DNA from 2 places in the Tenacibaculum singaporense genome. Region 1 is predicted to be linked to the other one. Evidence: riboswitches for the same ligand, from Rfam matches in the RefSeq annotation. Region 1 holds a riboswitch; the other holds the start of a gene.
The links. Region 1 has a riboswitch for cobalamin ahead of D6T69_RS15360 (acyl-CoA thioesterase). Riboswitches for the same ligand answer to the same signal wherever they lie in the genome.
Positions count from the first base shown of each region.

Region 1 (3,426 bases):
GAAGAAGTTGAACAAGTTATATCTCCATCTGACACACTAACTAAACACCTAAAGCCATTTAATCCTGATTTACCAACTATTGGACTTTTAATGTTTAATGGGGTTTTACAAGGAGAAGTTATAGCAACATCAGATGTTTTTGGAAAACCAAACAAAGATGGCAAACAACTTTTTAATGTAATAGCTATTGCTGAAACAGCTAAACCCATTACTACTGAAGAAGGAATGCATTTTGTTCCTGACTATACTTTTGAAAACTGCCCTAAACTAACAGCTTTGTTTGTACCAAGTGCATACGACATGTACGCACAAGTACACAATAATAAAGTTGTAGATTTTATAAAAACAAAAAATCAAGAAACCCAATACACTGTTAGTAATTGTGCTGGAGCTAATTTAATTGGTAAATCTGGCATAGCAGATGGTCATAAAATTGTAACATGGATTGGCGGCGGTGAGCAACTACAAAAAGACTATCCAAATTTAAAAGTGCAAAACGACAGCGTAGTGACTTTTATTAAGGATGGTAAGTTTTTATCTTCAAACGGAAATTTAGCTAGTTATATTTCAGCGTTAGAACTTCTCGAAATTATGACAAATACAGAACATAGAAAATTTGTTGAAAGCTATCTATACTTGGACCAACTTAAAAACTGGAAAAAATAAACATTAGTTATAAATTTTCTTTTTCAAAATGAAGCATCAATTTATTGATGCTTTTTTTATTACCAGTTCTAAAAAAATAATACATACATTTACCCCGATAAGTTCTTTACATACTTCATCAACCGGAAAGGTTTTACTTAGCTGTAGATTAATAGGGAATCGTGTGCAAATCACGAACTGTCGCGCAACTGTAAGTAACACACCAAAAGTTTTTATCCTAGTATATCCACTGCCAAAAGCGGGAAGGATGATAAAAGCTGTTATAAGTCAGGAGACCTGCCTATTCGGATATTGACAATGCTTTCGCGATTTGAAGCTTTTGGGTCATACCGATGATATATTTTTAACGCACACTTTCTTCTATGAAATGCTGTGCCTTTTTGGTATGTCATTATTTCTCCTCAAACATCTTATCGTTTTTTAGCATTGCGAAGCATCTAAAAGAACTTTTGAAATTAATATTTAATTATAAAAGTTTAAAGAGCGTAGTAATTCTATTTCTTTATATCTAGATATAAATGAAAAAGCAGCTACCTCAATCACCTAACATTTATTAAAAATGACCACAGAAGAAAAAATAGCAAATTCGGAAACACGTATTTTCAAAGCTGTATTTCCAAATACAACCAATCACTATGACACCCTTTTTGGAGGAACTGCCATGCAATTAATGGATGAAGTTGCTTTTATTACTGCAACACGATTCTGTAGGCAAAAAGTTGTAACCGTAAATAGTGATAAAATTGATTTTAAAAAGCCTATCCCTGCTGGAACTATTATTGAATTAGTAGGAAAAGTAAGTTATATAGGTAACAAAAGTTTAAAAGTCACCGTTAAAATTTTTACTGAACAGATGTACTCTCATCACAGAGAAAAAGCCATTGAAGGTGAATTTACATTTGTTGCTATTGATGAAAACAAAAATCCTATTGCTGTCATAAAAACTGGCACTGAAGAACTACATTCCTCACAAGAACATAACTAAAAACTAAACAGAAATTTTGAAAGTATAACCTCATAAAAGATTACATCTTCAAATAAAAATCTTTAGTGAGATTAATATAGGCATCAGTATACTGGTGCCTTTTTGTTTCTATTATCAACTCTTCTTCTTGGATTGTACTCTCTACAAAAGACAATTCTAATAAACTACGTTTGATTTCAGTAGTAGGAGTTCCTTTTACTCGACAAACTCTGTTTAGGTATAAATTATGCTTTTTAGCTAGTTCTATAAAGCTTTCTTCTTCTTTGAATGGTATAATGGTTGAAAACCTTCCGTTTTCGGACAATATTTCACTAACTCCCTTTAATAACTCTTCAAAAGACAAAGAACTCGTAAACCGTGCTTTGTTTCGTGCTACATCTTCTGTTTCGTAGTTATCAGTATAAAATGGCGGGTTAGATATAATTATATCATACTCTTCTTCTTCCTCTGCCATTTCTTCTGCAAACTCTACAAAAGAAGCATTGTAACAAAAGAGTCTATCTCCCCAATCAGACTGCTCAAAATTCTCTACAGTTTGTTCATAAGCATCTCCATCTACTTCTACTGCATCAATAGTCATGGCATCGCTTCGTTGCGCTAACATTAATGAAATAACACCTGTACCTGAACCAACATCTAGCATTGTATCTGGATAATCTCCTAAATTACACCATGCACCTAACAATACTGCATCAGTACCAACTTTCATTGCTGTTTTATCTTGATGCACTATAAACTCTTTAAATTTAAATGGTTTCATTTATAAAAATCTTCCAAGAATTTTTTCTGCATTGAAGAACAAATACAACACAATAATTAATAAAATCACTAAGAATAACCCTCTTTTAGGATTTCCTCTTTTTCGGTTACCAAAACGTCTTTTAAATTCCACTTGTTTGTTTTCTAATTTCTACACTAATTACGTAAAATATTACTTCCTAACTTTTGTTCCGAGAAGCATTTAGCTACGCTGAATATTACTCGCCTACTTTCGTAGCTCGTAACATTTCTCTTTTACCTGGAGGCCCAGGTAAACGTTCAACATCAAAACCTACTGCTTGCATTGCTCGTCTTACATTTCCCTTTGCTGAGTAAGTTACCAAGACACCTTCTGATTTTAGCGCAGCAAACATAATTCTAAAAATATCTTCTGTCCACAAGTCAGGTTGTACTCTTGCTCCAAAAGCATCAAAATAAATTAAATCGAAATAATTCTCATCAGTAATTTCAGCAAAAAACTGTTTACGCTTAGTTAATGAAAAATTGGGAGTAATGTTGTGTTTTTCTTCCCAAGAAACTTCGTGAATTTTTTCAAAAAATTCTCTTTTGTCATCGGCGTCCAACTCCGCAACATAATTTAATTTTGCTACTTCTTCTTTAGCTACAGGATATGCCTCTACTCCAACATAATCAATCTCCTTTTTAGCTTCCAATAACGTGATAAAAGAATTAAGTCCTGTACCAAAGCCTATTTCTAGAATAGAAACATTTTTAGCATCAACATACTTCAGTCCATTTCTAATGAATACATGATATGCTTCTTGTATTGCTCCGTGTTTAGAATGATATTGTTCATTCCATTCTGGTAAATGAATGGTTGTAGAACCATCGGACGTTATGATAATTTCTCGTTTTATAACTAAACTATTTAATCAGTAATTTTTTAATTCTTGGTATTGGCCCAGTACAAGTAGTCTTATGACAGGTAATACAACTGTTTACTGCTTGATTAAAATTTTGTTTTAAAGAATCTTTAGAACCAGAATATACTAATT
Region 1 covers NZ_CP032548.1:3,401,162-3,404,587, forward strand. Annotated here, with positions in the region: gene D6T69_RS15355 (DJ-1/PfpI family protein) at 1-666, shown strand, start outside; cobalamin riboswitch at 778-964, shown strand; gene D6T69_RS15360 (acyl-CoA thioesterase) at 1,226-1,651, shown strand; gene D6T69_RS15365 (tRNA1(Val) (adenine(37)-N6)-methyltransferase) at 1,692-2,411, opposite strand; gene mnmD (tRNA (5-methylaminomethyl-2-thiouridine)(34)-methyltransferase MnmD) at 2,629-3,288, opposite strand; gene D6T69_RS15375 (hypothetical protein) at 3,296-3,426, opposite strand, start outside.

Region 2 (3,426 bases), 1.3 Mb from region 1:
AAGTTGCTTTATCAGCCAATTTTGCTATGTATTGGTTCGTCCAACCTTGTAGTTGTGTAAACTTTCTTCCAGATTCAGAATTGGCATGTAATCCCATACCAATTTCATTAGAAATGATGATAATATTGGCGTCAATTTCAACCAACTTGTTGATTTCTTCTTTAGCAATTTCTAGCGCCTTTTCAATATCATATTTTGTATCCACAAAGAAGTTAGTTAACCAGAGTGTAACACAATCAACAACTACCGTTTGTTTTTCAGAAATTACGTTACTTAACCATTTTTCTTCTTCAACAGTGGTCCAACGTTCATCTCTATCAGAAATATGTCTGTCAACTCGTTGCTTGAAATCTTCATCCCAAATACGAGAGGTGGCTAGGTAAATAGGGGTGTCAGATAAAGATTCTGCTAGCTTTTGAGCATAGCTGCTTTTACCTGAGCGTTCACCTCCTGAGATATAATATATCATGAAATCGCATTTTATGTTGACACAAAGATTGGAAAGATTTTTAATAAAAAACAAATTAAAATAGAGAACTGTTTATTTTTGCTGAACTAAAACCGCGAATTATGACAGTATCTTCTTTTATGCCAGCAGTAACTCAGATGATTTATGACATGGGGTTACAAGATTATTTAAACGGAATAACTTTTGAGTGCCCAGAAGTAGCTTTAAAAGAAAAAGAAGTAGCTGTTCGATATAAGTTAGAAGGAAAAGTGTTAACTAGTAAAGAAATAACGGCTATTTTTTCTAAAACCAAGGCAGAAGGAAAGACGTTGTATTATGTTGATGAACCTGTTTTAGAAAGCATAGCACCAGATATTGTTTTTACACAAGATGTATGTGATGTTTGCCAGATAGATACAGAATCTGTGGCAAAATCAGCTTACAAACTACCAAAGGTTCCTAAATTAATTTCTATTACTCCGAACTCTTTAGAAGATGTTTTTGATAATGCGTTAACCATTGCAAAAGCTATGAAGCAGGAAGCAATAGGAGAAGCGTATGTAAGTGGATTGAAAAAGCGTATTTATGATATTGTAGATGTGCAACGTGAACATAGAATCCAATCAAAAAGTGTGATGTTATTAGAGTGGATTGATCCGTTGTTTAATTGCGGACACTGGATTCCTCATCAAATAGGGTATGCAGGTGGTATTGATTTGTTATCGCATCCATCAGGAGATAGTATTGTAATTTCTTGGGATAAAATTGTAAAATACGATCCAGAGGTATTGATTATCGCTCCTTGCGGATACGGAATTGAGAGAACACTTGAAGACATGAAGTTTTTAGAAGAGAGAGAAGAATGGACGTCTTTAAGAGCGGTAAAAAATAAACAAGTATATATTGCCGACTTTGCCATGTTTACACAATCTTCTGCTGGTACTTTGGTGGAAGGAATTGAATGTTTGGCAAAAATGATTCATCCAGCTTATTATACCCTTCCAGAAAACTTACAAACAAAATTCGCAAATTATCATGATTTGATGGTTGCTAATTTATAAGAATACTATACATTTGCCGTGATTTTTGGTTTTTCTTTAATTATCTATTAAAGAAAATTAAAAGGGAATTCGGTGTAAAACCGAAGCTGTTCCCGCAACTGTAAGCTATTAAGCTTGTAACAATTACTCAAACCACTGTTTTTTTAATGGGAAGGTATGTTACAAGACGCAAGCCAGGAGACCTGCCAATTATTATAATTTAATTAAAACTTTCGGGATAAAAGTTTAATGTATAATGAAGAAAATAATAACAATATTCATACTGTTTTTTACAATTAATCTTTTTTCTCAAAAAGATACAATAGCTATTAACAAATTAAAAGAGGTAATAGTTAACGGGAAGAGAAATGTAGAAAAAAAACGCATTGCTACGAAAGAATTAAAGATAGGAGCTAAAGAACAAACTAAAAACCCTATCAACTTAACTAACCTCTTACGATATAATAGCCCAATAGCTTTTAGAGATTATGGTAATGGAGGCGTGAGTACTGCACGTTTTAGAGGAACATCGGCTTCAAATACATTGGTGTTATGGAATGGAGTACCTATAAATGCTGTAGGAAGCGGACAAACAGATTTTAACGCACTTTCTGCGAGTATAAGTGATAATATTGTTGTGCAAAGTGGGGGAAATAGTACTGAATATGGATCTGGTGCTATTGGAGGAACTGTTCATTTAAATGATGAGTTGTTGTTTAAGAATCATCAAAAGTTTAATTTGTTTACTTCTTACGGAAGTTACAATACAACGTCTAATTTCTTTAAAAGTTCAGCAGGAACAGGTAAGTGGAGTATAAAATTAGCTTCTACGTTTAATTATTCCGATAATGATTACACATACATAGATGAACGTTATAAAGATAGCGAAGGTGATTTACTAACTAATGAAAATGGTAAATACAAAAACTATGGAGTTAATTTTGTCATAGGTTATAAGTTTAGTCCTACAAATTCTTTATCGTTTTATTCGACTGCCTACTATGGAAATCGTTTGTTTTCTGATGGATTGCCGAACCCGTCTGCTGGAAGTGAACGAAATGAAGATTTTAATCAAAGAAACTTACTACAGTGGAAATATGCATTTTCTTCTCAGTTTAAACAAGAACTAAACTTAGCTTACCTAACGCAGGAATATAGGTATTACGGGAATAAAGATGCTGAAAATTACAGTTTTGGTAAGTCTAAAACTGCTTTATTAAATCACTCTTTAACTTATAAACCATCTAATGTTTTATCGTTTAATTATAAAACGATGTACGAAAACATTAATGGTGAGAATACAGATATTAATACCAAAACAAGAAATTCTGTAGCGTTTGTGGGTAGTGTTAAATATCAGCCTATTGAAAAATTAATAACGAATTTACAAGTTAGAAAAGAAATTAATTCAGATTTTAATGTGCCTCTGTCTTTATTCGTAGGAGGAGAATATAGATTAACTAATCAATTAAACATTCTAGCCAATTTTTCAACAAATTATCGAGTTCCTACTTATAATGAAATGTATTGGCCTGTAGTTGGAAATTTAAACTTAATACCTGAAAGCTCAAAACAAGGGGAGTTAGGAGTTTCTTTTAAAAAGAAAAACTTAAACATAACATCTACATTATTTTATATTTATATTAATGATAAAATTCTTTGGTTACCAACAGGGGGTAGTAATTTGTGGAGACCAAGAAACGTAAACGATGTAATAAATAAAGGTGTAGAAACTTTTGTAAGTTATAAGAAAGAGATAGGGGAGCATATTATTGATTTTTCTTCTAACTATACATTTACTTTGGCAGAAAACACAGAAACAAAAAAAACACTTCCTTATGCACCTGAGCATTTGTTAAATTTTAATATCAATTATAATTATAAAAGGTTTATTTTTTTTATACAAAGCTTACATCAAGGTAAGGTGTATACTAATGA
Region 2 covers NZ_CP032548.1:2,096,839-2,100,264, forward strand. Annotated here, with positions in the region: gene D6T69_RS09265 (bifunctional adenosylcobinamide kinase/adenosylcobinamide-phosphate guanylyltransferase) at 1-469, opposite strand, end outside; gene D6T69_RS09270 (ABC transporter substrate-binding protein) at 571-1,509, shown strand; cobalamin riboswitch at 1,519-1,713, shown strand; gene D6T69_RS09275 (TonB-dependent receptor plug domain-containing protein) at 1,745-3,426, shown strand, end outside.
Region 2: linked by a shared signal. The riboswitch ahead of D6T69_RS09275 (TonB-dependent receptor plug domain-containing protein) and the one ahead of D6T69_RS15360 (acyl-CoA thioesterase) in region 1 are both predicted to bind cobalamin.